DNA from 4 places in the Sporosarcina sp. Y838 genome. Region 1 is predicted to be linked to each of the others. Evidence: riboswitches for the same ligand, from Rfam matches in the RefSeq annotation. Region 1 holds a riboswitch; each other region holds the start of a gene.
What was found. A riboswitch is a leader RNA that binds a small molecule or an ion and turns the genes downstream of it on or off. The one in region 1 is predicted to bind S-adenosylmethionine.
Positions count from the first base shown of each region.

Region 2: another riboswitch for S-adenosylmethionine. It lies ahead of mtnK (S-methyl-5-thioribose kinase); the one in region 1 lies ahead of metK (methionine adenosyltransferase).
Region 3: another riboswitch for S-adenosylmethionine. It lies ahead of AC1TO4_RS14230 (methionine ABC transporter ATP-binding protein); the one in region 1 lies ahead of metK (methionine adenosyltransferase).
Region 4: another riboswitch for S-adenosylmethionine. It lies ahead of AC1TO4_RS15240 (O-acetylhomoserine aminocarboxypropyltransferase/cysteine synthase family protein); the one in region 1 lies ahead of metK (methionine adenosyltransferase).

Region 1 is NZ_JBXCJD010000023.1:10,201-17,754, reverse strand. Features, by position in the region: gene AC1TO4_RS17625 (alpha/beta hydrolase) at 1-551, opposite strand, end outside; gene AC1TO4_RS17620 (gamma carbonic anhydrase) at 666-1,178, shown strand; gene metK (methionine adenosyltransferase) at 1,285-2,481, opposite strand; SAM riboswitch class I at 2,673-2,791, opposite strand; gene pckA (phosphoenolpyruvate carboxykinase (ATP)) at 2,979-4,565, shown strand; gene AC1TO4_RS17605 (alpha/beta hydrolase family protein) at 4,689-5,474, opposite strand; gene AC1TO4_RS17600 (NUDIX domain-containing protein) at 5,464-5,925, opposite strand; gene AC1TO4_RS17595 (transposase) at 5,972-6,280, opposite strand; gene AC1TO4_RS17590 (putative motility protein) at 6,368-6,550, opposite strand; gene AC1TO4_RS17585 (Dps family protein) at 6,613-7,062, opposite strand; gene yidD (membrane protein insertion efficiency factor YidD) at 7,161-7,397, shown strand; gene AC1TO4_RS17575 (metal ABC transporter solute-binding protein, Zn/Mn family) at 7,549-7,554, shown strand, end outside.
Region 2 is NZ_JBXCJD010000002.1:152,745-160,298, forward strand. Features, by position in the region: gene AC1TO4_RS03505 (2,3-diketo-5-methylthiopentyl-1-phosphate enolase) at 1-266, opposite strand, end outside; gene mtnK (S-methyl-5-thioribose kinase) at 266-1,471, opposite strand; SAM riboswitch class I at 1,545-1,647, opposite strand; gene AC1TO4_RS03515 (glycerol-3-phosphate dehydrogenase/oxidase) at 1,862-3,532, shown strand; gene AC1TO4_RS03520 (YfcC family protein) at 3,869-5,293, opposite strand; gene AC1TO4_RS03525 (M20/M25/M40 family metallo-hydrolase) at 5,324-6,688, opposite strand; gene AC1TO4_RS03530 (GGDEF domain-containing protein) at 7,286-7,554, opposite strand, start outside.
Region 3 is NZ_JBXCJD010000012.1:56,260-63,813, reverse strand. Features, by position in the region: gene AC1TO4_RS14260 (acyl-CoA dehydrogenase family protein) at 1-642, shown strand, start outside; gene ltrA (group II intron reverse transcriptase/maturase) at 1,346-2,608, shown strand; gene AC1TO4_RS14250 (arsenate reductase family protein) at 3,341-3,700, shown strand; gene gcvH (glycine cleavage system protein GcvH) at 3,775-4,158, shown strand; gene AC1TO4_RS14240 (toprim domain-containing protein) at 4,231-4,572, shown strand; gene AC1TO4_RS14235 (thioredoxin family protein) at 4,587-4,886, shown strand; SAM riboswitch class I at 4,941-5,051, shown strand; gene AC1TO4_RS14230 (methionine ABC transporter ATP-binding protein) at 5,281-6,306, shown strand; gene AC1TO4_RS14225 (methionine ABC transporter permease) at 6,299-6,967, shown strand; gene AC1TO4_RS14220 (MetQ/NlpA family ABC transporter substrate-binding protein) at 7,038-7,554, shown strand, end outside.
Region 4 is NZ_JBXCJD010000015.1:24,158-31,711, forward strand. Features, by position in the region: gene AC1TO4_RS15220 (aminotransferase) at 1-1,111, shown strand, start outside; gene AC1TO4_RS15225 (CoA-acylating methylmalonate-semialdehyde dehydrogenase) at 1,692-3,236, shown strand; gene AC1TO4_RS15230 (aminotransferase) at 3,275-4,633, shown strand; gene AC1TO4_RS15235 (glycerol-3-phosphate acyltransferase) at 4,688-5,323, opposite strand; SAM riboswitch class I at 5,467-5,582, shown strand; gene AC1TO4_RS15240 (O-acetylhomoserine aminocarboxypropyltransferase/cysteine synthase family protein) at 5,706-6,995, shown strand; gene AC1TO4_RS15245 (homoserine dehydrogenase) at 7,109-7,554, shown strand, end outside.

The sequences.
Region 1 (7,554 bases):
ACCAATTTCATGAATGCCTGTAACTCTTTGTACCAAGATACCGTGCTTTCAGTGCCATAATTCTCATCTGACCGTATTTCTTCATATAACTCACTGTTACGAGTCAACATTTCAACATCAATTTCATGATCCAGCTTAGTAGAAGATGAAAGTTTAGTCAGTACGTTCGAAAATTTCGGCGGTTGGTGACGCAGCGCCAACCAAGGCGAGCTGAATACAACTCCTGCACACTCAATTTTCTTTCTTTGCAAAAGACGCATGACGAACGTCGCACCCATTCCATGTCCTATAATAAAAAAAGGGAGATTATCACCGAGACCGACCTCTATTAACTTTTCCACATATTTAGTGTATGTATCAACCTGTTCGTTGTGGATTTTTCCTTGGCTTTCTACTCCGTGTCCAGGTAAATCACCTGCCACGACATGGAAACCACTATTCCGAAGCTTCTGAATTAGCCAAGCATTTCTACTATGATGTTCGTACACATTATGAACGATCGCCACGACAGCTTTAGGCTGTCCTTCCGCTTCCCATTTCCACACGGTCATCTTCCCCTTACCTATTACATTATTTTCTTTCTATTGTTTAACTCTTAACCTTCTATAAAATCCTAATCTTTGTTACGATAATTATACACTACATAAAGAAATGAGGAGAGTTGAATGATTTATCCCTACAAAGATAAAACACCCGTAATCGATCCATCCGTATTCATTGCAGATTATACAACAATTTCTGGAGATGTAACAATTGGTGCCGAATCGTCAATCTGGTTCAATACTGTGATTCGCGGTGATGTCTCAGCTACAATTATCGGACGTAAAGTGAACGTGCAAGACTTGTGCTGCCTACATCAAAGCCCGCACTCTCCACTAATCCTTGAGGACGAAGTGTCGATTGGACACCAAGTTACTCTACATAGCTGCACTATAAAAAAAGGGGCGCTGATTGGCATGGGCTCCATCATTCTAGACGGGGCTGAAATCGGCGAGGGGGCATTTATTGGAGCGGGCAGTCTAGTACCGCCCGGTAAGAAGATTCCACCGAATATGTTAGCACTCGGTTCACCGGCAAAAGTTGTTCGGGAACTGAATGAAGACGACCGTGCAGATATGGAAAGAATTGTTCGTGAATACGCGGAAAAAGGGCAATATTATAAGAGTCTACAAAAGTGATGTATTGCCGCCATTGATTGGCGGCTTTTTTTATTGAAGGATAATAACACATGATAAAAAATGCCGGAAGCTAAGGAGGAGTCCTTGCTTCCGGCATTTTCAATAATTATTTCCCTGTTAGTTCTTTCAAAGCTCCAGCTTTATCCGTTTGTTCCCATGGCAGATCAACATCCGTGCGGCCGAAGTGACCATACGCTGCCGTCTGCTTGTAGATAGGACGACGGAGATTAAGCATTTTAATAATACCTGCTGGACGAAGGTCAAAGAGTTCACGTGTCAGTTCCACGAGTTTACTCTCCTCAACGGTACCTGTTCCGAATGTATCAATCGAAATCGATACAGGTTGAGCTACACCGATTGCATAAGCCAACTGGACTTCACAGCGGTCTGCAAGTTCTGCTGCAACGATGTTTTTTGCAACATAACGAGCCGCGTATGAAGCTGAGCGGTCCACTTTTGTAGGATCTTTCCCCGAAAATGCCCCACCGCCATGACGTGCATAACCACCATACGTATCAACAATGATTTTACGACCAGTCAGACCCGCATCTCCTTGAGGTCCACCTATTACAAATCGGCCAGTCGGATTGATGTAGTACTTTGTTTCTTCATCAATTAAATTAGTTGGTACAACTGGATTAATAACGAATTCCTTAATATCACTTTGAATCTGCTCAAGTGTCACTTCAGGATGATGTTGTGCTGAAATAACAATCGTATCAATTCTGACGGGTATATTATTTTCATCATACTCTACAGTCACTTGCGTTTTCCCATCCGGTCTTAGGTACGAAAGTGTTTCATCTTTACGTACTTGTGCAAGTTTAAAGGATAGTTTATGGGCTAAGCTGATTGGTAATGGCATCAGTTCTGGTGTCTCATTACAAGCATAACCAAACATCAAACCTTGGTCGCCTGCTCCAATATCTTCAAGTTCGTCATCTGTCATTAATCCTTCACGCGCTTCAAGTGCTTGGTCAACACCCGCAGCAATATCGGCTGATTGTTCATCGATCGCAGTGAGAACTGCAGACGTTTCCCAATCAAATCCGTATTTCGCTCGAACGTAACCAATGCCTTTAACAGTTTCGCGCACAACTTTTGGAATATCGACATATGTAGTCGTCGTGATTTCACCTGCTACGAGTACCAGTCCTGTAGTGATTGTCGTTTCACATGCTACGCGTGCATTTGGATCTTCCTCCAAAATAGCATCAAGGATAGCATCTGAAATTTGGTCGCACATTTTGTCTGGATGTCCTTCAGTTACCGATTCTGAAGTAAACAGTCGGCGGTTAGTCATGTCTTTTCCTCCTTATATCCTACGAGATTGATACGGTACTCATATGTCCCATGTAGAGTCCTCCCGGATTCAGGAAAGACTACAAGCCACTGCGAGCTCTATACACGAGGATAAAGGGCTAAACAAATTAAAAAGCCCTTCGCTCACGTACTAATACATGAGGAAAGGCATGATTTTAAAAGCACCTTTCACTCTTATCATACAAGGACTGTGCCTTGCTACAGGTTTGGCACCTTTGCGCAGACAAATAAGTCATTGCAGGTTGCCGGGTTTCATTGGGCCTGACCCCTCCACCAGCTCGGGATAAGAGTATCCGTTCAACTATATATGCTACGAAAAAACTTGTTCCCTGTCAAATTTCTTTGCCGATTTTACAACTAATTGCTTGAGATTTTGATTAATATAGATTATTATTCTTAATGTGTTATACTATTTAAGAAATGTGATGACATGACACCCAATTATATGGGACTATGAGTAAAGGACGGTACATAATTATGATTACAGCAAAGATTAGCGACGATCTAAATAACCTTCTTTCCGGTGAAAATATAAAAATTCAACTTTCAGTACCACAACTTGTTGAAAAAGCGATATCACGTGGAGAAGCTCAACTGACTTCCGATGGAGCAGTCACGGCTCAAACAGGGAAGTATACAGGTCGTTCCCCTAAAGATAAATATATTGTCGAGGAAGCGTCCTCCAAAGACAAAATCGATTGGGGCAGCGTAAACCGTCCGATTTCATCTGATGTATTTGACTCATTATATAATAAAATGCTTACACACTTAAAAGTTAAAGACGAACTGTTCGTCTTCAAAGGATTCGCTGGTGCAGATCCAGCTTCACGTCTATCCATTCAAGTCGTGAATGAATTTGCTTGGCATAACCTATTCGTCCATCAATTGTTTATTCGCCCGACTGAAGTAGAGCTCTCGAAACACGAAGCGCAATTTACTATCATTTCAGCTCCTTCTTTTAAAGCGGATCCTGCAGTTGACGGTACGAATTCCGAGACGTTCATTATTGTGTCTATGGAAAAACGCATCGTTCTCATTGGTGGTACTGAATATGCTGGTGAAATGAAAAAAGCAATCTTCTCTGTCATGAACTACTTCCTACCTGAGAATGGCATCATGCCGATGCACTGTTCTGCGAACGTCGGCGAAGAAGGCGATGTCGCTTTGTTCTTCGGTCTTTCAGGAACAGGTAAAACAACACTTTCAGCTGACGCGAACCGCAAATTAATCGGCGACGATGAACACGGTTGGTCTGACACTGGTGTCTTTAACATCGAAGGTGGTTGCTACGCGAAATGTATCAATTTATCTCAAGAAAAAGAACCTGAAATTTTCGGTGCAATTCGTTTCGGATCAGTTCTTGAAAACGTTGTTATCGATCCAGTAACAAACATTCCTAATTACGATGATGGATCTTTGACTGAAAATACACGTGCAGCATATCCAATTCAAGCAATCGATAACATCGTTGACCCTTCAGTTGCAGGTCATCCAAAAACAATTATTTTCTTGACTGCTGACGCTTTCGGCGTACTGCCCCCTATTTCCAAATTAACGAAAGAGCAAGCAATGTACCACTTCCTAAGTGGTTTTACTTCGAAACTTGCTGGAACTGAACGTGGTATCACCTCACCAGAAGCAACATTCTCGACATGCTTCGGATCACCTTTCCTACCGCTTCCAGCGACAGTATATGCTGAAATGCTTGGGAAAAAAATTGATGAACATGACGCGCAAGTATTCCTAGTGAATACAGGTTGGACTGGCGGCGTATATGGTGTTGGTAAGCGTATGGATCTTAAGTATACACGCGCAATGGTTCGTGCAGCACTTGCTGGTAAACTAAATAATGTTGAAACAGAAATGAATAGTATTTTTGGTCTTGCAATGCCTACAGAGATTGAAGGCGTTCCGACAGAAGTATTGAACCCACGCAATGCATGGTCTGATGGAAATGCTTACGATCTTAAAGCAAAAGAACTAGCATCTATGTTCCGTGAAAACTTTAAGAAATTCGGTTCGATTTCAGAAGAGATTACGTATAAAGGCGGACCAATCGCATAAGAAGATTGCTCTTAGTCTATATCCGATAGACTAGGAATGGCGTAAAGACAATCAGATATAAACAGGGTAGCACATTTATTGTGCTACCCTGTTTTTTTATCATTATAATCAGTAATGATCTACTCACTGTCTCTTCATCCAACTCGTCAAATCTCTAACAAGCTGTGCATTCATGCCCGGTGGAATGAAATGCGTGTATTCTGGGAAGTACCATGTCTCGTATACTTTATTATGTTCACGCAATGCGTTCTCCAATAACACAGCCTGTTGGAATGAGACGTTCTCATCAATCATGCCATGAATGATAAGAACAGGTGCAGTAATTTCATCTACGCGAAACAGCGCTGTCCTTTTTCTGTATTCATCAGGCACGCTGTTCGGCGTTCCACCGATAACTCGCTTCATCATCCGCCGCATGTCTTTCCGTTCTTTGTATGTAAAAATGACATCGGAAACACCCGACCACGTAACAACCGAAGTAATATCATCACGCAAAATAGCGGTCCACAGAGCCATAATGCCGCCTCGTGAAAACGCGAATAAGTGAATCCTCTCGACGTTTGTCATAGGATTTTGTTTCAGCACGTCTACAGCATTCAACGCATCCTGACGATCGGCACCTGCGAATTCATCCCGACCTTCCCCTCCACGGTTCCCACGGTAGTAAGGAGCGAATACAACGAACCCTTGCGCAGCAAACTGGGCAATTCGAGCTGGACGAACCATTCCTATATGTTGCATACCGCCTCTTAAATAAAGGATACCTTCATAGGTTCCATGCGTAAGCGGTTGCGCCATAAGCCCTTTCACTCTCAGCCCATCCGAAAAATAAGTGATTTCTTCAAGATAAACGTTTGGGTTTGGCGAAGGATAGGCTTTCCGATGAATAATAGTGCCATCATAACTCACGTGCTTCCACCCACTTTCTTAAAGCTTCCATTCCCGTACCTTTCATATGAAAACTTAACTCATCACACGCGTCCAGTTCCTCACTTGTCATCCATGTAGCGCCATTCGTTTCGTAAAGTGTTGGATTTTCATCAATTTCTACAACGCTTCCCGTGAATACAGCTTTACAAAATGTGATATTGCTTCGAACGACATATTCCGCAAAATTTTGCACATCCGTAATTCTAACTCCGGTTTCTTCAATCGTTTCACGAATGGCCGCTTCTTCGATTGATTCCCCTTCTTCTGCTTTGCCACCTGGAAACTCGACACCACGCTCCAAATGACGAGTTAGAAGCCACTTTTCTTTATATTTCAATACAACAAGAACATGCCGAGCAGGCATACTAAATCGATTCTTTTCAAATGACAGCTCGACACGGCCACCGTTTACATCATTAAATGTCAGCATTAAAATCCCGTCCTTTCGTTCATTTTAACGAAGGACAGGATGAGTATCAACGAAAATAAGGAAGTTCTTCGATGAATCGCTTCGATGGCTCATCGGTGAACTCATGGATAAGTGCATAAATCCTCATCGTACGTTGATCGACCTTTTCATTATTCCGGCCATAATAATACGGTAAAAACGGTAGATGCGACCTAATAAAGTTCCGAATTTCAAGTTCATCTATCTGTGAAAATAAACGATTGAATACGGGAATATGTTCTTCTGTGATTTTAACTTCATACTCCCACGGTGAATCATCTGGGTGATGATATATTTGCTGATGTACAACTGAAACGTACATATTGTATTTTTCCATGCCAACCCATCCTTTTTTCTTTTTAGCATGGCTTAAAATGAACAAAAGCATGCATTCCCTTTACGGGAATACATGCTTTTTCGCAAATCAAGTTTGAACGTCGACCGAAGCACCTTTATGAGGATGCGTTGCAGCAGACTGATCAGCTAAACTTTTCAGCATTTCTGTTGCAGCTGCCGTATTCATTGAATGTGTGTTTTTTAGAACACTCAACCGGACAGTCGATTGCAAACTTTTCAATTGACTAGCCATGATGGAACTCATATTCATTTACACCACTCTCCTCACTAGTATACTATCGGCATAAAGCTGATTATTTTAATGCAAATTAATTACTTGTTATCTTCCCCAAGGAACGCATTTAGCATCCACTGGTGTTTCTCAATGCTCTGATAAGTTGCATTCAGTAAATCTTCCGTCATGTCATCGCCATCTTTTGCAGCTAATTCCATACCTTTTTTCAACGATTTCATAATTTTACCAAAATCATCGACGACGTTCTTGACCATATCGTCTTCTTTTTCTCTTCCTGTAGCTTCTTTCACCACAGACATTTCAAGATGTTCTTTTAAAGAAGCTACCGGATTTCCACCCAGCGTCAACACACGTTCAGCGATTTCGTCCATATGAAGCGTAGCCTCATTATAAAGTTCTTCAAATTTGGCATGCAATGTGAAAAAATGAGGCCCTTTTATGTACCAATGGTAATTATGAAGTTTTGCATACATCACCGACCATGTTGATACTTGCACGTTCAATTCTTCAATAAGTTCTTTTGACATATTAATCTCTCCCTTTGTTATTATATAGTTCGTCCTTCTTTATATTTACCACTAAAGCCACTACAATAAACATATAGGTACGAATAGGGAGAAATGAAATGAAAAAAATTGTAATAGGCATTATCAAAATCTATCAAAAAGTTATCTCGCCTTTAACTCCCCCGTCTTGCCGTTTCTATCCAACTTGCTCCCATTATGGAATTGAAGCAGTGGAAAAGCATGGTGCATTAAAGGGTTCTTGGTTGGCGGTTCGAAGAATATCAAAATGTCATCCATTTCATGAAGGTGGATTTGATCCAGTTCCTGAGAAAGACTCAAAAAAAAATAATTCCTAGGACAAGACAGGTAGGCAAAACTGCCGAACTGTCTTTTTTTGATGATAATAAAACCACTTATTTAGTTGCCAAAATAGAAAAGCTCTTGTATGATAAAAAAGTCAGTTCTCTAAATCGGAATGATTACTATTAAATAAATGGAGGTTTTTGCATGAAC
Region 2 (7,554 bases), on a different contig from region 1:
TCAAAAAAAGAAAGCTTGCCGTAGACAGTCGTGAAGATCGCGGGAAGATCTGCCGAATAGTTAGCGGATGGGTAAAAGATTTTCACCGTATCCTTCACTTCCCCTTTTTCCACAGAAACGACTTCACCTTTATGGTGCTTCAATTGCTGCTGTTCAAGATGCGGAATGTCTGTCCAAGACCCGATTGTGAGCCCAAGTGCATGTTGCTCCGCTATTTTTTCTTGCTCTGGATGTGTCGGAAATAGATAAGTGGCTGTAACTCCCATTAAAATTCCTCCTTGTGACTACTGTCGATGAACCAGCTCTCCAATTCTTCAAGAGAGCGTATTGTATTGCGGTTAAGTATCAAATACTTCCCGAGCTCCAACACTTTTTTCCTTCTGGCCATACGTTTTCCTTCATCTTCTTCATAATTTAAATCGTCAATTTGTGCAATGCCGATAGAGCGGCGGACCAATTCGCAGCCTGCATACCCTAGCATATCGGTAAAGTTCTCATCCATTACATGCGTCAGGAAGCCGTCGAGTTGTGTATAAGGCTCATTGGATTCTTCTCTCCAAACTTGGGCGAATGTATCGGCGTATGCATACCATGCTTCCCGCGCTTGTTCATAGCGCTTCGTTTGAAATTCAGGGTGTCCGATTCCATTTAACAACAAGCTTGCGATAAAATGCCCCATGTCAAATCCGAACGGCCCAAAACAAGCAAACTCGGTATCGAATACAACTGTTTTATCTTCTCCCATGAAAATGGCACCACTATGTAAATCGCTATGGATGAGCGCATCCGCTTTCGTCATGAACTTATGTTTTAATTTCGCCACTTCCAGCTTTAACTGGTGGTCTTGACTTAGAAATAATACATCATTTTTCAAGCCTTCTTCAAAGAAATTGCTGTCATGCATATTGTATGGACAATCGAAAGAGAGTTCTTCCGTCATTTCCCGCATTGCCGGATTTGTAAAAGAAGCATTCAACTCTTTCTTTAGTTTTGGATCCAGGTAGAAATCGGACGTATAAAAAGTGGTTTTCGCACTGAATACACCTATGTCTTTCGCAAATACGGTAGATTCCGTCCCATTATTCAAAGCCGTGCGCCCCATTTCCATCGGATGCATGTCTTCCATCACAACAATTGCCATGATTTCATCCAAAAGATGCACTTTCGGAACAGAACCGGGAATGATGTTATCGTATTCCTGTAATACTTTCGCTTCGAGAACGACCCGATCGATTGGGATAGGCATTGACTCTCCTACAATCCTCGCGTAAGGTACAGCCTGCTTGAGTATCAAGCTCTTCTGTTCTCCCGTTAATCGATAAACATGATTGATCTTCCCATCACTTACTTCCGTCACAACAACTTGTTCTTGTTCACTAAAGAAGCCACGCTTTTTAACATACTTCACAATTTCATCTAATTCTAAGAATGCATAGGTTGCCAGTTCCTGTTGACTACTTGATATATTCATGTTTTATCCTCCTTCTGCATCGTCTATGATGATAAAAAAACCCCTTCAGTTAAGAAGAGGTTTTTCACACAACTTCTTATCTTTCAGCATAAATGCTGTAAGAATTAGCACCGTGCTCAATTGAGTCGGTTGCCGGGCTTCATCGGGCTTTTCCCTCCGCCTGCTCCTGATAAGAGTATATTTATTATTTTTAATTACCATTAGATTCGCACAATGTTATATGAAATTATAGCATGCCTCTTACTAATTGTCTATGTAATTGAAACCCATCAAATAGTTAAAACACTGGCTACATATTACTATTTTCTAAACGTTTTGTAAATCAAGAGATTCAGTTATCTAAATTGTAGTATAATTAATGAACGAATAAAATATGTGGAGGCTTTAACTATAATGAGTGAACAACCTAATGAGTTACATAAAAATGAAGAACTCTCAACATTACAAGCGGAAGAATTTGATGTATTAATCATCGGGGGCGGCATTACGGGGGCTGGAATTGCCTTGGATGCTGCGAGTCGCGGCATGAAAACAGTGCTTGTGGAAATGCAGGATTTTGCTGCTGGGACGTCCAGTCGTTCTACAAAAATGATTCATGGCGGCTTGCGTTACCTGAAAAACCTTGAAGTGAAGATCGTTGCGGAAACAGGCAAGGAACGGGCGGTCGTCTATGAAAATGGACCCCATGTGACGAAGCCTGAGTGGTTGCTTTTGCCGATTTATAAGGACGGCTCCATGGGTAAATTCAGTACCTCCATCGGATTGCGCGTCTATGACTTCTTGGCGGGCGTGAAAAAAGAAGAACGAAAGAGTATGTTGACCAGAGAAAGAGCGTTGCATGCGGAGCCTAAACTCAGGGCTGAAGGGTTACTTGGGGCTGGTCGTTTCGTTGAATACCGATCGGATGATGCGAGACTGACGATTGAAGTGATGAAAGAAGCTGTCAGTCAAGGTGCTACTGTATTCAATTATACAAAGGTGACTGATTTTATTTACAATGATGGAAAAGTTACAGGCGTATCCGTGGTTGACCAATTAAATGGAAAAACTAGTGAAATACGGGCAAAAACAATAGTAAACGCCGCCGGTCCATGGGTGGATACATTGAGGGAGAAAGACAACTCCTTGGATTCAAGGGAAATTCGTTTGACGAAGGGCATTCATCTCGTTTTTGACCAAAGTGTATTTCCTTTGAATCAGATTGTTTACTTTGATACGCCAGATGGTCGGATGGTGTTGGCGATCCCACGGGATGGGAAAACGTACGTCGGGACGACAGACACTGATTACAAAGGGGATATGGTTCATCCCCGAATGACCGTAAGCGACCGCGATTATTTGATGGACGCAATCGCTCTCATCTTTCCGAAATTAACCATTGCGGCGAGTGATATTGAATCCAGCTGGGTTGGGCTACGGCCTTTGATCAATGAAAAAGGCAAAGGGGCATCCGAAGTTTCGAGAAAAGATGAAATTTGGGAGTCCGCTTCGGGGTTAATCACCATCGCTGGAGGAAAACTGACGGGCTATCGAAAAATGGCGGAGACGATTGTAGATGTCGTCGCATCAAAACTCAAAACAGATACAGGAGTATTATTTTCTCCGTCCAGCACGAAGAATATGCCCATTTCAGGCGGACACGTCGGAGGTTCCCGAAACTTTGAAACGTTCATGTATCGGAAAATCAAACAAGGCATAAAACTCGGATTGGATCAGGAAAGAGCTCAGTCCCTCGTGAAAAAGTATGGCTCAAATGTAGATATCCTTTTTGATTTATTACAGAAAAACGAGCAGGCAGCGCAAGATTCTGGGCTACCCGTCTACCTCTTTACGCAAGTCCTTTACTCGATCACAGATGAATTCGTCCGTACACCCGTCGACTTTTTCTGGCGACGTACGGGCGCATTACTGTTTGACATTCAATGGGTGAACGAGTGGAAAGTGTCCGTCATCGAAATGATGAGCAAAGAGCTTGGTTGGAGTGACGCGCAGAAAGCAGATTTCCGTGCTGATCTTGAAAAGCATTTGCATGATGCGACTGTTCCGGTTGACGGGGAATAGTGTAAATCGGATAGTTCGATATTCTTTATTCGGCTCCATAGTTCGTCACCTGCCTTCCTAAGAATATTCTACCGAAAAGAACAGGTGTTCGCATGGCAATGTCGCTTTAAAACAAAAAAAAGAAAGCCAATTCATCCCACGACTGAAGTCACGGGTGTTCTTGGCTTAATCATAAAATGGTACAATCCTCGAAAGTTAGAGTGAAAAATTCTAACTCTCGGGGATCGATACAACCTCTGCGTTTTTCTGTACAATTTTATTGTCTAAAGGTATGCGATTTACCTATTCAGTTCTTCAACTTAACAACAGAACTACAATACCCCTACATACCAAAACCTAAGCCGGCCACACAAACAAATGAACAATCGTTACCATAATCGCACACGTAACGAACAGCAAGATGACTAGTGGAATCATAAATCTTGCCCATTTCAGCCAGGAGATTCCTGCAAGTGCCAACCCGGCCATCAATCCGCCGTTGGTAGGGTAGAAGGCATTCGTAAATCCATCGCCGAATTGGAAGGCAAGGACAGCAGTTTGTCTGCTGATTCCAACTAAGTCTGCGATTGGCGCCATGATTGGCATCGTTAATGCTGCTTGACCGCTCCCGGAGTTGACTGGCAGGTTGATCAGGAATTGAACAAAGAACATCCCGACAGCTGCCACGCTGGATGGGAATTGACTAGCTAGATTCGATAAGCCGAATACGATGGTGTCGATGATATTCCCGTCGTTCAGGATCACTACAATCGTATAAGCAAAGGACACAGCGAGCGCACCTTCCATTAAATCCTTACATCCGTCTGTAAAGGCGGACGCCATTTCACTCGGCTTCATCCTCGAAATGATTCCAACGACCACTCCCATTAATAAGAACAACCCTGTAATCTCTTTAAAGAACCAGCCATAATTGATAATGCCAAAAGGTAAGGCGACGAATGTGGCTGCCAGGACTAATAAAATGACAATATGCTTGTAAGATAAACGGTTTTCGATCGTCACTTCATCGAAATTTTTATGTTGGTCTTCAAAGTATACGAGACTTCTGGTTGGATCCTTCTGAACTTTTCTTGCATACAGCGTAAGGTAGGTAGCACCAACGATGGTAAGAATAATCCAGCAAACGATCCGTACCTCCATCCCTGAAAACAGTGGCAAACCGATAATTCCATGGGCGACCCCAACATTATACGGATTTAAAAATCCACCCGAGTATCCGATTCCGACACCTAGTATCGGCACTGCAACCGCAATAATGGAATCAAAACCTGCCCGTAAAAGCAGCGGGAGCAGGATAATAATATAAACCATTGCTTCGGAACCTAGTCCGAAACTCGCTCCGGCTAATGAAAAAATAGTGAATAGAATCGGAATCAGGATAATCTCTTTCCCGTGCATTTTTTTAATGAGATGATAGAGGGCCGTTTCAATCGCCCCCGTTTTGCCTAAAATACCGAATACGCCACCGGTAATAAACAGCAGGAATAGTATGCCTGATGCTTGGGTCATACCGTCATAAAGGGAATTGAAAAACTCCAAGAACCCTGTTGGATTCCCTTCTGTCTGTTGGTAGGTACCGTTCACGACAATCTCTCTACCATCCTCATTTGTCGTTCGTTCATATTGCCCGGCCGGCACAAGATATGTGATGAGCGCGGCAAAAATGACCATACAAAACAAAATCACAAGAATGTGTGGCGGTTTTTTAGGTTGTTTCTTTGTTTTTGCTGTATTTGTCTGAAGCTGTTTTTTCTCTGCCATATAACTAACTATCCCTTCTGACTGAAATATCTATGCTAGATTTTTGGCGTAAGCACCAAGGTCTTGAATCACATGACATGTACATACAATCCCGTTTAAAAAGTTATCGATTTTTATATTTTCATTTGGGGAATGATTTCGTTGGTCGAAATTCGCATAAGGCACGATAATCGACGGTATCTTCAAAATTTTGGTCCATACATAAACCGGAAGCGAACTCCCCAAACTTGGTTGGATAATCGGATCCTTCTCGTACGCATTCGCTACCGCATCCGTTACGACTTGGACAATCTCGAGGTCTGCAGGTGTCCTGGACGGTTCCATGGATACTAAATGTGTCACTTCAACACCTGGATCGTGCTTTTTGATGTGGTTTACGATTTTGTTGAACACATCAGCAGGATCCTGATCCACGACAAGACGGATATCTAACTTCACGGAAGCAGTAGAAGGGATGATGGTCTTCACGCCTTCACCAGAATACCCGCTGGAGATTCCTGCGATATTGAACGTCGGTTCCATTGTCAGTTTATGGTAATAGGTTTGTCCGTCCATATCAAGCTGCGGATAGCCGATTTTTTCACCGATATCTCCTGCGTCAAAAGGAATGATTTTAAGCAGCTCTTTTTCGGTAGCTGACGGCTTTCGGATGTTGTCGTAGAATCCTTCGATTAACACGGTTCCATCTTTATACCGCATCGTCTTCAGCAAATTTATTAATCTCCAGGCAGGGTTAGGCACGATATTGCCAGTATTGCCGGAATGATTATCCCATGCTGCTTCGCTCGCCTTTATTTCGAGTTGGAGTGAGCCTCTTGCACCTAATAAAACAAGCGGGGCACCACTGTTATGAGCAGAACCATCTGCTGTGTAAACGAGATCTGCGCTTAGAAGTTCTTGGTTTTCCTCGACAAACGCGGCTAAATGAGGACTTCCGTTCTCCTCTTCGCCTTCAAAGATAAATTTTATATTAATCGGTAATTCTTCAACTAGCTCCATATACGTCTTCACACCAAGCAGCGTAGCCATTAATTGCCCCTTGTTATCTCCAGTGCCCCGGCCAAAGATTCTTCCATCACGGATTGTCGGTTCAAAAGGTGGAGAAATCCAGTCTTCAATCGGGTCTGGAGGCTGGACGTCATAATGTCCATAAAAAAGGACGGTGAACGCATTTTCGTCCTTGATCATCTCGCCGTAAACAACCGGGTGTCCGTTTGTCTTCTTGATGGTGGTGTTGATCCCGATTTCCTCCATTATATTTTTAAGAAGTTCGGCACATTCAGTGATTCCGTCATTTTGCGTGCTGATGCTTCTTTGGCGTATAAGTGTAAATAGTTGTTCCAAATACTCCTCTCTTTTACTTTTCAGGAGTTGTGGAAGCTTTTCAAGTGACATTTGAAGTTCCTACTTTCTTGAATATAGCGATAATAAATTGATAGGTTTATTATCTGTTACTTTACTTTGCTAAAGTAATAAAATAATAAAGTAATTATATCGGAAGGTGTGCTTTTAGACAAGTGTTTTTAAAAGCCCTATGTCTGAAGCCTGCCGCTGTATTTGAGAAACGATTAATTTCCACTGAAACAGAGACATCCAATACCGATGCTTTAATGCAGGAATTCATAAGAGGAGATGGAAAAATTTACTTATAGAAACAAAACGCTGAATTATTTCCAGTCTTTTTTTTGTTGAATAAATACCATATCTTTCAACTCTAATTCCCTTCAATTTGACTTAGCAGCGGTTTTAACACGATATTTTCACCTTACAATAATTATTGTAGGTCGTGTAATTCGTGTGTCGATTTGGTTGTTGAAATAGTTGCGATTTGTTTTTAAACGTTGATGCATAGGCATTTTAAAGACCGCAAATTCATATGCGAATTAGCGGTCTATTTCGTGCTTTATTTTGAATTTCGCACCACAGAACTGAACGGGTTAGGGACATTCCGGAGAGGGCTATTTTTTGATTCGTTTCACAGGCAGTTATGCTTTAACCTACAACGCAAACTTGGTTTTTCCCATTCTCTTTTGCCTGATAAAGTGCGATATCTGCAGAATTGAATAATTCCTTAAATTCCACTACTGTCCCTTTTCCGTTATCAGCCACACCAATACTTGCAGTAATTGAAACGAACTTCCCTTCGTTTTCCACTTGAATCCTTCTAATCGTTTCCGATAGCTGTTCAGCTTTCTTTTTCCCGGCTTCCAGTGAAATGTTTTTCAGAATAACGACGAATTCGTCTCCGCCAAATCGACTCA
Region 3 (7,554 bases), on a different contig from region 1:
GGATACGGCTTTATGGCAGAATACGAAGTAGAGCGTATTTACCGCGATTCACGCATCAACCGTATTTTTGAAGGAACTAATGAAATCAACCGTCTACTTGTTCCGGGGACGTTCCTGAAAAAAGCGATGAAAGGCGAACTACCATTGCTTCAACAAGCACAAGCGCTTCAAGAAGAACTTCTTATGATGATGCCTGAGGAAATTGGTGATGAAGTACTTGCACAAGAGAAAGTACTCGTTAAAAATGCTAAAAAGATTGGTTTGCTTGCGGCAGGTCTAGCTGCACAGCGTTTCGGCACGAAGCTTGAAGCCGAGCAAGAGGTGCTAGTCAACATTGCGGACATCGCTAATAATATCTTTGCCATGGAATCCGCGCTTCTCCGATCGGAAAAAGCGATTGCACGCGTAGGTGAAGAGAAGTCTCAACAAAAAATCCTTTACACACAAATTTTCTGTCAAGAAGCTTTTCAAGACATCGAGCGAGATGCGAAAGAAACGATTCTGGCAGCAGTAGACGGTGATAACCAGCGTATGATGATTTCTGCATTGCGTAAATTAACACGTTCAAATCCTTATAATATCATCGCTAAAAAACGCGAAGCTTCAGTTAAGCTAATCGAAGCAGAGAAGTTTATCGTTTAACATTCCTGCCGATTAACCGATAAATAACTTAATCACACTGGGCACTACGAGTATGGTTGTCTTTGAATCGCTTAGGATTGAAAGACCTCTATACCATTACCGAGATGTCTTAATAAATAGGGATGCGACTTCGTCGCATCCCTATTTATCATGTGCGCCCAGCATGGGCGTAGTCTATAGGGTGCAAGTCCCGAACTGTGAAGGCAGAAGTAACAGTTAGCTTAACGCAAGGGTGTCCATGGTGACATGGAATCTGAAGGAAGCGAGCGGCAAACCTCCGGTCTGAGGAACACGAACTTCATATAAGGCTATATACGATTGGGTGAGTTTGCATTACAAAACAAAGCCCTTTCTGCCGAAGGTTGTATGTAGTAAATGAAGCAGATAGGTGGAGGGAAAGACTACGTTCTTACCTGGGGAGGTCTGATTGATATGTCAAGTACACTTGGTAACCTACTCAGTGATGGGTAGCTGAACAATCAGAAGTCAGCAGAAGCCATAGTACCATTCCAACTCGAGAAGAATGGGAAGGGCTGAACAATTAAGAGAGAACAACATCTTGGCATTCAGTGACCTGCGAAGAACACAGATAACCGATAAGGCATGCTTGAAGGAGGAAGTGGTGAATCCCATGGGGGACTTCGAGATGGTGGAGCAGAACTGGCATAAGAAGAAACGTTGTTCACGGAAAGAGGCGTAACCAATGTTGATGGAACGAATACTGTCGCGTGGAAATCTGCTTTCTGCCCTGAAACGGGTGGAACGCAATAAAGGGAGCCATGGTGTAGATGAAATGCCCGTACAAAACCTACGAAAGCACATCTTGGAACACTGGGAGTCCATGAAAATGGAACTTCTTGAGGGTACCTATAAGCCGCAATCTGTCCGCAGGGTCGAAATCCCGAAACCTGACGGAGGCATGCGGTTATTAGGTATCCCTACCGTGATGGATCGTTTCATTCAGCAAGCCATTGCCCAAGTATTAACTACTTTGTATGACCCAACGTTTTCAGAACATAGCTATGGTTTTCGACCAAAGCGAAGCGCCCACGGCGCAATAAGGAAAGCGAAAGGATATATACAGGAAGGTAATCGGTGGGTAATCGATATAGACTTGGAGAAATTCTTCGACAAAGTGAACCATGATAGGTTAATGGGAACACTTTCGAAACGAATCGAAGACAAACGTCTGCTTAAGCTAATCCGTAACTATTTGAAATCAGGAATCATGATAAATGGTATCGTGACAACTAGTGAGGAAGGTACGCCGCAAGGTGGCCCACTCAGTCCATTACTTTCCAATATTGTCCTTGATGAACTAGACAAAGAATTGGAGGAAAGAGGACATAAATTTGTCCGGTACGCCGACGACTGCAACATCTATGTGAATACAAAGAAAGCAGGAAATCGAGTCATGGGTTCTGTCACTACATTTATTGAAGAAAGGCTTAAGTTGAAAGTTAATCTGAATAAATCTGCGGTAGACCGCCCTTGGAAGAGGATGTTTCTAGGATTCAGCTTTACTTTACATAAAGAACCAAAGGTTCGGATTGCCAAAGAAAGTATGAAACGGATGAAGAATAAAATCCGAGAGATAACCTCTAGGAAGAAACCCTATCCGATGGATTATCGAATCAAGAAACTAAATCAATACCTGATGGGGTGGTGCGGTTATTTTGCATTGGCGGATACGCCAAGCGTTTTCAGAGCTTTCGATTCATGGATTAGAAGAAGACTTCGAATGTGTATGTGGAAAAACTGGAAGAAACCAAGTACGAAGGTGAGGAAGCTCATTGGGTTAGGTGCGCCGAAAGATAAGGCATACGAATGGGGTAACTCGCGTAAAAGTTACTGGAGAATTTCTAAAAGTCCTGTATTACATAGAACCCTCGGAAACTCCTATTGGAGTTCCCAAGGGCTCAAAAGTCTACTATCACGTTACGAAACTTTGCGTCATCAATCTTAATTGAACCGCCGTATACCGAACGGTACGTACGGTGGTGTGAGAGGTAGGGAGTTAATCACTCCCTCCTACTCGATTTGGTAATCTTATGGTGGTTGTTCATCCGTCGCTCTCCAAAGACACAAATACAAGAAGTGCCGAAGTGTTTCGGGACGTAAGAATAGCTCGCTTCTTACTTGGAGAGAAGCGGCCAAAGATACAATTTTGGCCGCTCAAACCTTCTACTATTGGATCCCTATTACTATATAAAGGAAGTGTCAATTTCTAATAGAACATCACATAATCTTTGCTGAAAGTTAGTGAAGAATTCAATGTACAAGGTGCTAGAGTGATCGAAATTGCATCTTCGGGCACTTACACTCTTATAGAAGATCATCTATTCTTTTCTTGCAAAGCAACCGCTTTTTTCACTTGAGTTTTGTAGGAACGCGACAGGCAATTAATCACAACAATATTACCCCAAAGGGTGTGGCTAGAAGTGACGGAGTTACTTCTAGCCAAAACTATTCCTCGGTAAAAGGGTCGTAATTATTTCGCCGAAAGCGGGCCGAAAATTATCCAGTGAAAATGGCAGTATTCAGGCCCTTCTCATCTGTTTTTTATGCAAGTATATGGTTATTCAACAGACGTGACTTATTAATGGAATAAAATTGCAGATATCACACTGACATCCTGCTGTCTATATATGCCAGGTAGTTTTTTCTGTTATACTGTGAAAAATGGAGGCGTTGCGGTATGGGATTAATTTACTATGGTTACCCGAAATGCGGGACGTGTAGAAAAGCGAAAAAGTGGCTTGAAACGAATAACTTGGACTTTCAAGAAGTGAACATTGCGGAAGCTCCTCCGTCAGAAGAGGAACTTGGAAAGATGATTGCAGCTTCTGATTTGGAATTGAAAAAGTTTTTCAATGTCAGCGGCATGAAATATAGAGAGCTTAATTTGAAAGACAAACTGCCTACAATGTCCGATGAAGAAAAAATTAGTTTGCTATCATCAGACGGTATGCTCATCAAAAGACCGATTGTTTATGGAGAAGGAAAAGTAACTGTCGGTTTCAAGGAAGAAGAATTTAATAAAGTCTGGGGCAATTAAGTTACAGTCTTGTCTTTATCAGAGAAATATGACAGAATTGAAGAGAATGAAACTATTTATTTGGAGGGGTATAAATGAGCACACCAAAAGATCTGCGTTATTCTGAAGAACACGAATGGGTAAAGGAAGAAAACGGTAATTACCGCATCGGTATTACACACTTTGCACAATCTGAACTTGGAGATATCGTATTCGTTGAACTTCCATCTGTTGGCGATGAAATCAAAGCGGACGAGCCTTTCGGAAGCGTTGAGTCGGTTAAAACAGTATCTGAATTATATGCTCCAATCAGCGGTAAAGTACTTGAAGTGAACGAAGGACTAGAAGACAGCCCTGAATTCGTCAATGAATCACCGTATGAAAATGCATGGATGGTCGTCGTTGAACCTTCTAACACTTCTGAGTTGGACGAACTTATGTCTGCAGAAGCGTATGATAAAATGACAATCGGAGAATAATTACAACACGGCGCCGGTACATTTCCGGCGTCTTTTGCATCTTACTAGTCGATTTGCGAAGGAGGAACTCTCTTGTCGGATGAAAAAATCATCATAGTAGAGGGCGGTTCGGATAGAAAAAGATTAGCGCGTATACTTGCGGAGTCAGTCAAAATCATTTGTACGAACGGTACAGTAAGCCCATATCGGCTTGAAGAGTTGCTTGCGCCCTATGAAGAACAGGACCTGTATGTTTTTGTCGATGCTGATGAAGATGGTGAAAAAACGCGTGTATTATTTAAAAGAGAATTTCCAGCAGCAATCCATCTATATACAGAAAAAGAGTACCGGGAAGTGGAGACGACCCCGTATAAAGTGTTAGCTGAAATACTACAAAATGCGGATTTCAAAATCCGACCCGAATTTTTACTTTAAAGGATGTAAGATAAATGGAAAATTGGACACGCGAACAGTGGGAGGCAACTTTGAAGGACTCACCCGATTCTGCGTTTTATTTATATACACCGATGTGTGGTACATGTGCAGTCGCTTCTAAAATGATGAACGTCATTTCTGTCATGAAACCGGAAATGCCAATCGGGAAAGCGGATTTGAACTATGTGCAATCTCTGGCAATTGACTATGAAATTGAAAGCGTTCCTTGCTTGTTGATACAGAAGGATGGCGTTTTACAACATAAAGTCTATGCTTTTCAGTCAGTCCCGTATCTGTTGGAATTGATTGATTGACAATCAAGACAGGAATTTGATATAATACGACTTAACCAACAATTGAATAGGTCGCTCTTATTAAGAGAGGTGGAGGGATAGTGCCCTACGAAGCCCGGCAACCGTCACGAAAGTGAAATGGTGCCAAATCACACAAAGTGCATAGCATACTTTGAGAGATGAGAGATTGGACAAACGTTTATTTTATGATAACGTAAAGCCTTTCTGCCCGTCTGCAGGAAGGTTTTTTTTGTACAGAAAAGCGGAAGGCGCCGCTAAAGGAACGCAACCTAAGTTCGCGACGTCCTGTCATAACGGTTGCATGACCTGTATCCTGCCGGCCCCCGACAGGCATAAGACAACGAAAGAATTCTTAATTTTAATTTACATAGACAAAATCTCAGAGGTGAAATCAATGATTCAATTAACGGATATTAATAAACGGTTCGGTGAAGGACCCGGCAGTATTACAGCGGTTGAAAATGTATCACTCGAAATAGCTGATGGTGAAATTTTCGGTGTGATCGGTTATAGTGGCGCTGGAAAAAGTACTTTGATTCGACTGTTGAACGGTCTAGAAATGCCTACTTCAGGAAGTGTGAATATCGGCGGTTTGGAAATGTCGGCTATCAAAGGCAAAGCTTTGAGGGAAGCGCGGCAGAAAGTGAGTATGATTTTTCAACATTTCAACTTGCTGTGGTCGCGGACGGTGAAAGACAATATTGCATTCCCTCTTGAAATCGCGGGTGTGCGAAAAGCCGAGCGCGAAAAGAAAGTGGCGGAACTGATTGAACTGGTTGGTTTGACTGGTCGAGAAAATGCGTATCCATCAGAATTGTCGGGCGGTCAGAAACAGCGTGTAGGGATAGCTCGTGCACTTGCAAACGACCCTGAAGTCCTACTTTGCGACGAGGCGACTTCTGCTCTTGATCCGGAAACGACGGATTCTATACTGAATCTTCTGACTGGTATTAATGAAAGGCTTGGACTGACGATTGTTCTCATCACACATGAAATGCACGTAATCCGGAAAATCTGCCATAGGGTTGCAGTCATGGAAGCTGGGAAAGTTGTCGAGATGGGGGACGTACTCGATGTGTTCCAATCGCCAAAAGAGGCCATTACGAAGCGATTTGTTTCTCAAGTGACGGAGCCCGCGGAAGCGAAGCAGGCAATGGCGCATATTAAGGATGAATTTCCAACAGGTACACTTATCAAGCTTGTGTTCGTTGGTGAGCAGACGGAACAACCTGTGCTCGCAAGTCTCATTCGGAAATACGATGTGGGCGTCAATATCGTCCAAGGAAACATTTCCCATACACATGGTGGAGCATATGGCTCACTTATCCTCCAGCTCCTTGGAGATTCAACAATTATTGAGGAAGCAATTCAATACCTCAATGAAAATGATGTTCAGACAGAGGTGATCGGTAATGATTGAAAACCTTTTTCCGAATGTTGATTGGACTAAGATGTGGGAAGCGACAGCAGAAACGCTCTATATGACAGCAATTTCAACACTGTTCACATTGATTATTGGACTCGGACTCGGAATCGTACTCTTCCTAACAAGTCCCGGACAACTGTGGTCGAATAAGTTGGTCAATGTTATTTCAGGGGCATTCGTCAATATTTTTAGATCAATTCCGTTTATCATATTAATCATATTGCTTATTCCGTTTACGAAATTTCTTCTTGGCACAATTCGCGGACCGGATGCAGCATTGCCGGCACTTATTATTGGAGCGGCTCCATTCTATGCAAGAATGGTGTTGATTGCATTGCAGGAGATTGATAAAGGTGTAATTGAAGCTTCGAAGTCAATGGGAGCGAAAACGAGGACGATTATTTTTAAAGTTCTCTTACCGGAATCGATGCCAGCACTTGTCTCGGGTATCACCGTAACAGCAATCGCACTTGTCGGGTACACCGCTATGGCGGGGATCATCGGCGCAGGTGGACTTGGGAATCTCGCGTTTTTGGATGGATTCCAGCGCAGCCGTGAGGACGTTATACTAATTGCAACAATCTTAATTTTAATTATCGTTTTCATCATTCAATTCATCGGGGATTTCGCGGTAAGGAAATTTGACAAGAGATAATTCTACGACAGTAACATCAGGCATTGCCTGTAAACTATAAAAAAGAATAGAAAAAAGGGGAGAAATGATTATGAAAAAGCTTTTTGGGGGAATCGTATTAGCAGTACTTCTATTAGCATTAGCGGCTTGTGGGGCGAAAGATGACAGCGGCGATAACAATGCGAGTAGCGGGGATAATGCTGCCGATGAAAAAGTTGACGCAACGGAAATTGTAATTGGTGCATCTAACACACCGCACGCAATCATTTTGGAAGAGGCAGCACCGATATTGAAAGAAAAAGGTATTGAACTTGATATAGAAACTTACCAAGACTATGTATTACCGAACAAAGATCTTGAATCCGGTGAATTGGATGCGAACTTCTTCCAGCACATACCTTATTTGGATCAACAAGTAATCGACCATGGTTATAAATTTGCAAATGCAGGGGCTATCCATATCGAACCGATGGCTGTTTACTCGACGCAACATAAAACAATCGAGGAACTTCCGGATGGTGCTACTATCATATTTAGTAACTCGGTAGCTGAACATGGCCGCGTACTTTCATTACTGGAATCAGCTGGGCTAATTAAACTGGCTGAAG
Region 4 (7,554 bases), on a different contig from region 1:
ACCGATGACGCAAAGTCACGAACCGGCAATTTTACTTGCTGAAAAGTTAAGTGAAATGCTTGGCGGCGATTATAAGATTTTTTATTCCAATAGTGGTTCTGATGCGAATGAAGTAGCATTTAAACTTGCGCGTCAATATCACCAACAGAATGGAGAACCGTCCCGTTTCAAATTCATCTCCCGTTACCGGGCCTACCATGGAAGTTCGATGGGTGCAATGGCAGCAACAGGGCAGGCATTACGGAAATACAAGTATGAACCGCTTGCGCCAGGATTCTTACATGTGGCGCCGCCAGATAATTATCGCAGACCAGCGGGGCAATCTATCGAAGAATATAATATTCAACGCGCCCAGGAGTTTGAAGAGAAAATTATTTGGGAGCAGAAAGAGACGATTGCTGGGATTATTATGGAGCCACTTATTACAGGAGGCGGCATCTTAATTCCACACCCAATCTATCTTGAAAAAGTTCAAGAAATCTGTAACCGTCACGGAGTCTTGCTTATTGTTGACGAAGTGATTTGCGGATTCGGTCGGACTGGGAAAGCGTTTGGCCATCAGCACTTTAATTTGAAGCCAGATATTATTACGATGGCGAAAGGACTAACGAGTGCTTACCTGCCACTATCTGTAACTGCAATCAGAAAAGATATCTACGAAAAATTTGATACAGGCGAAGAAAACAGTCATTTCCGTCATGTGAATACATTTGGTGGAAATCCTGCTGCTTGTGCAGTCGCATTAAAGAACCTAGAAATTATGGAAAGAGAAAATCTTTTTGATCGATCCGCTGAACTTGGTGAGCGACTGCTAAAAGAGCTAGCTAGCTTGAAAGACCATCCATTCGTTGGCGATATTCGTGGCCTCGGCTTCCTTCTTGGAATTGAGCTTGTTGAAGACAAAGAGACGAAAGAGCCTGCATCCAATGCCCGTGTCGCGAAAATTATCGGGGATTGCAAGGCAAATGGGCTTATCATTGGTAGAAATGGCGATACCGTCGCAGGCTTTAATAATATCCTGGCGCTGAGCCCGCCGTTGTCTTGTACCGATGAAGATTTTGATTTCATTGTTGCAGTTATGAAGAAAGTATTTAAGGAAAACGAAGCTTGATATAAGTAAATCAATTACGCCTCGGCGTAATTGCGTCCAGATTTTGAATCGAGCTTGCTCGATTGACTCCTTTCAAAATCTGTGACATCCGCCGGAGGCTTTATCTTTGTTCAGCGGGCGTTTGGACACCCGCTGAACAGGAAAACAAAACCGTATTATTCTCCCACCTATATAGGTGAGAGTCTTCTGCTGAATAAAGATAAGTTGGACATATGAATATAGCGTAGGCGAGCTTTACTCCGATATTACTGGAGTTAAGGCTCGCTATTTTTTTGATGTTGATTATGCGAACCCTAGACTGTGTACTGATTAATCTAGCGTAGGAGTCTTAAATGGGGAGGTTTCCTCTAGTGCAGCAGTCAAATATGTTGATTGGAGTAGGTGTTGTAAGGGAACTACATTCAATTTTGGACAAAATGTATAGTCAATGTGGCTTTGATTTTACAAAACGTAAAGCAGAAGTCGAAATTTCTATTAATATACTGATAAGGAAAAGCGGAATTCAGTTTAGCAATTTTAAATGCTCGAAAGGAATCGTGTTATCAATTTTTAAAAACGAAAACAGGGGGTTAATTAAATTATGAACAAGCTAGATCGTGTTGTAGGCGAAAATAAATCGGTGGACAAGCTATATCATTTTATTGGCGGGGTGAAATCGGAAGGGGCATCTGAACGTTATGGACCTATTTATAACCCGTCCACAGGAGAAAAAACTGCTGACTGCCCTTACGCAACAGCGATAGATGTGAACCAAGCCGTAGAGGCCGCAGATAAAGCTTTTAACACATGGAGGAAAACCCCCGTTGCAAAAAAGGTAGAAGTACTGTTCAACTTCCGGACGTTACTAATAGATGCAACTGATGAACTTGCTAGAACGATTGGGCGTGAAAACGGTAAAACAATTTCGGATGCAAAAGGAGAAATTAGCCGTGCAATTGAAGCGGTCGATTTTGCAATTAATGCACCGCATCTATTAAAAGGCGAGCATTCAACTGATGTAGGCGGAAACATTAACTCCTTCTCCATTAAACAGCCGCTTGGCGTTGTCACATGTATTTCACCCTTCAATTTCCCGGTAATGGTACCGGTTGCGATGACAACAATGGCACTTGTATGCGGAAACTCTGTTGTATTAAAACCATCTGAGCGCGTACCAAATTCTGCACTGTTCATATCGGAGCTTTGGGAAAAGGCTGGGCTTCCTGCTGGGGTATGGAGTGTGGTGAATGGTGATAAGGAAGCGGTGGATGCGTTAATCACACATCCAAAAGTGATGGCAGTCAGTTTCGTCGGTTCCACAAAAGTGGCGGAATATATTTATGAGGAAGCCAGTCGACATCATAAACGGGTAGCCGCATTCGGTGGTGGGAAAAACCATATGATCATCATGCCTGATGCTGATATCGATTTTGCAGTTGACTCTTTCCTTGGGGCTGCGTATGGAGCGGCTTCTCAGCGTTGTATGGCCCTGTCTGTCGCGATGCCAGTTGGTAAAAAGACGGCCGACATATTTGTCGAGAAGTTAATAAAGAAAGTAGAAGAGTTGAGAGTGGGTTCGTATGACGATGAACAAGCCGACTTTGGGCCGGTCATCACACAACAATCCAAAGAAGCAGTACTCAAATCGATTGAAGACAGCTTACTAGAAGGAGCAAAACTCTGTGTAGATGGCCGTAATCCCGACACAGGCCTAAATAGCAATGGGTACTATTTAGGCGCGACTTTATTGGACAACGTTACACCGGATATGGAGGTTTATCGGCAGGAAGTGTTTGGACCGGCAAGGATAGTAGTTCGTGTAAACAATCTGGGTGAAGCGATTGATTTGGTAAACGGCCATGAATTTGGAAATGGAGTCACGATCTTTACGCAGAATGGTCCTGCAGCCCGCGAATTCACGGAGAAGGTCGAAGTCGGCATGGTAGGTGTCAATGTACCAATTCCGATTCCAGTAGGCTATCACAACTTTGGAGGCTGGAAGCGTTCAAAATTTGGTGAAAGTCATATGTTCGGACCGGATACTGTTCGTTTCTTCACGAAAATTAAAACGGTGTCAGAAAGATGGCCAGAAACTACAGATATCAAAAAAGGTGTTGCATTCGATTTTCCAAGTAATCGGAATTGATTTGTTACTACTATTGATGGAGAAAGAGGGATTAGAAAATGACAAAAGTGATAAAGGATACATCGTCATTAGTTGAAAAGGATCGTCAAAATATATGGCATCACATTTCCGCCTACAATGAAAAGAATCCTCCGATGATCGTTGAAAGCGGAAAAGGGGCTTGGATCACCGATCATAAAGGTAATCGTTACTTGGATGGAATGTCTGGACTCTGGTGTGTGAACGTCGGATACGGGCGTGAGGAACTCGCGAAAGCTGCGTATGAACAGATGAAAAAACTGGCCTATGCACCTATGACCCAAAGCCATGAACCTGCCATTGAGCTTGCTGAAAAGTTGAATGAAATGCTAGGCGGAGATTATGTATTTTTTTATTCGAATAGCGGATCTGATGCCAACGAAGTGGCATTCAAGCTTGCACGCCAATACCATCAACAAAATGGGGAACCGTCACGCTACAAATTCATCTCACGTTACCGGGCTTACCATGGTAGTTCTATGGGTGCGCTCTCAGCCACTGGTCAAGCTCTACGGAAATATAAATATGAACAGCTCGTTCCAGGGTTTCTGCATATTGCACCACCTGATAATTACCGCAGGCCGGCAAATCAATCAGTTGAAGAATATAACATACAACGTGCGCTAGAGTTTGAAGAAAAAGTTATTTGGGAGCAGAAAGAAACAATTGCCGGGATTATTATGGAGCCTCTTATTACTGGTGGCGGAGTCTTGATCCCACATCCGATTTACTTGGAAAAAGTTCAAGAAATCTGTAATCGCCACGGTGTCCTTCTAATCATTGATGAGGTTATCTGTGGATTCGGACGAACCGGGAAAGCATTTGGCCATCAGCACTTTAACGTAAAGCCGGACATCATTACGATGGCGAAAGGGCTGACAAGCGCCTACTTACCGTTATCAGTTACAGCTGTGCGAAAAGATATTTACGAAAAGTTTGACACAGGTGAAGAGAATAGCCACTTCCGTCATATCAATACTTTTGGAGGGAATCCTGCAGCTTGTGCCGTGGCATTGAAGAATCTCGAAATTATTGAGAACGAAAGCCTTATTGCACGATCTGCCGAGCTTGGTGAACGTCTTCAAAAAGAGTTGGCAAGCCTAAAGCAGCACACGTTTGTTGGTGATATCCGCGGCCTCGGCTTCCTCTTAGGAATTGAACTAGTTGAAGACAAGATAACGAAAGAACCTGCTTCCAATGCACGTGTCGCCAAAATTATCGGGGAATGCAAGGCAAATGGACTTATTATCGGAAGAAATGGAGATACGGTAGCTGGTTTTAATAATATTTTAGCACTCAGTCCGCCATTGTCCTGCACTGACGAAGATGTAGATTTCATTATTGCTGTTGTAAAGAAAGTGTTTAAAGAAAACGAATGATACAAATGGGTAGAGGTGTGTATTCGCCTCTGTTTCCTAATTGTTGGAAAATCCTTAGTTTTTAGATGTTTTCTTTTTAAAAACTGTAGAAACCTGTTTCTCGCTACGGTTTTTCATCCGACGGAAGTTCTCGATATGTTTCCAAATTGCGATGCCGAATAATAATACTGCCGCTATAATGGGCCCGTATCCTTCTGCCCAAACTGCCATCGCGATGAGCGTCACGTACAGCATCAGCACGCCAAACACGAGAAAGTCTGTTACTAGCGCCACGATGACAAATAATGCAAAACCAACGAGTCCAACCTTCCAGTCGATGGCGAGCAGCACGCCAATAATCGTGGCGGTTCCTTTGCCGCCGTTGAACTTCATATAAAACGGGAAGTTGTGCCCAATCACGGTTGCAGTACCCGCGAGGAATAATAGTAAAGCTACAATTTCTCCTGGAAGTCCTGCATTCTCTGCGAAATATCTCACAAATAGGACAGCTACTGCACCTTTACCGATATCGATTGCAGCAACCAGTGCGCCGAATTTTTTCCCGAGAACGATTGTGGCATTCGAAGCACCGGCATTTTTCACCCCGGTTTCTTTTAGGTTAACGCCCGAAATTATCTGTGCGACAACCGATCCATGTAAGCAACCGATGGCATATCCCGAAACTAGTACACTTGTAATCCATAACCACATAACCATTCCTCCAAAACATTGGTAAATTAATTGTAACATTAGAGGTAAACGCAAGGTTCAGAAAAATTATTTAATAATCTCTTGACTTTGTCTCGCGCTATCTACTATACTATGTCACAAGATGGAAAACTGAATGATACAAACTCTTATCAAGAGCGGCGGAGGGAATAGGCCCTGCGATGCCCGGCAACCGACAAGCGACCAGCTTGTAAAGGTGCTACTTCCTACAGATCGGTTCGATGGATCTGAAAGATAAGGGGAGGAAAAAGCGAAAGCGTAACCCTCTTCTTAAGCGAAGGGGGTTATTTTTTATTTCCAAAATACCCCAGCGTCTCCGCAGATCACAATCAATTCCATCTAAAAAACTTTGGAGGTAATGACTTTGACAAAACTTAAACCCGAAACACTTCTTCTACATGGTGGACAAAAACCCGATCCTGTAACAGGTTCTCGTGCAGTTCCAATTCATAGAACTTCATCATTCGTATTTCGTGATACAGAACATGCTCAAAAATTGTTTGGACTGCAAGAAGCAGGCAACATCTATACGCGTATTACAAATCCAACCGTTGCTGTTTTTGAAGAACGTATTGCACTTCTTGAAGGAGGAACGGCGGCAGTTGCGTTATCTTCAGGAATGGCGGCTATTGCATTTTCAATCTTAAATGTCGCAGGCGCAGGTGATGAAATTGTCGCGGCAAGCAATTTGTATGGTGGTACGTATAATTTATTTGCCAATACGCTTCCGCGTTACGGCATCAATGTAAAATTTGTCGATGTAACGGATCCTGAAAACTTCCGCGCAGCGATTACAGATAAAACAAAAGCTTTATTTGCAGAAACAATTGGTAATCCAAGTTTACATGTGCTTGATATTGAAGCGGTTGCGGACATTGCACATGAAAACGGTCTACCACTTCTTATAGACAGTACATTTGCATCTCCATACGGTTCAAATCCAATCGAATTTGGTGCAGATGTCGTGATCCACTCTGCAACGAAATGGATTGGCGGACATGGTACAACAATCGGTGGAGTTGCTGTTGATGCGGGTACGTTTGATTGGACACAAGGACGGTTCCCAGGCTTTACTGAGCCGGATGAATCTTACCATGGCCTTCGTTATGGAATTGACACTGCAGGCGCGGCGTTTGCCACTAAGCTACGTGTGCAATTGTTGCGAGACTTTGGACCTTGCCTGGATCCGGATAGTGCCTTTAACTTCTTACAAGGACTTGAAACATTGCATCTGCGTGTGACAAGACATAATGAAAATGCTATCAAAGTGGCAGAATTCTTGAAACAGCATCCATCTGTTGAATGGGTAACGTATACTGGGAACGAAGATCACCCATCATATGACCTTGCGAAAAAGTACTTGAAAAACGGCTTCGGCTCCATTATCGTTTTCGGTATCAAAGGCGGGCGTGAGGCTGGTCGAAACGTAATTGACAACGTTAAAATCTGGTCGCACGTAGCTAACGTTGGCGATGCAAAATCCTTGATCATCCATCCTGCTTCAACGACGCACCAGCAGCTTGGCCCTGAAGATTTGAAAAAGTCAGGCGTTACCGAGGAACTAATTAGACTATCGGTCGGTCTTGAATCAGCAGAAGACATTATTGCAGATTTAGCGCAGGCTATTGAAGCAGCAGTAGCTGTAACAGTATAATTTTTGGAAGAAGGATGGCTATGACAATCCTCTTAGTTTGTTACGCCCTATAGCCATTTAAGAGAATTTGAAAAATGGGGACTTGTTATTAAGCAGTCCATGGAGGTGGCGAAATGCCGTCAATCAAGGTTGCTCTACTCGGCTTCGGCACTGTAGGTGAAGGGATTTACAGAATTTTGAATGAAAGAAAGAATGAGATTAAGCAACAAACAGGCTGTGAAATCGATATAGTTGCCATCCTTGTTCGCGATATAGCGAAAGTACGTCTAGCAACACCCGGGATAAAAGTGACGGGAGACATCCAGGACATACTGATGAACCCGGACATTGATTTCATCTTTGAGGCAATTGTTGGTGAGGAACCTGCTTATACGTATCTTTCAGATGCAATCGAAAAGGGCAAAAACATTATAACGGCAAATAAGAAAATGTTCGCGACACATGGTCCGGCATTATTGAAGCATGCGGAATTCCGGGGCGTTCAGGTCGGTTATGAAGCAACTACAGCGGGTGGAGTACCAATTATCCGTACAGTGAAAAACTTGTTACCTGCTGATCG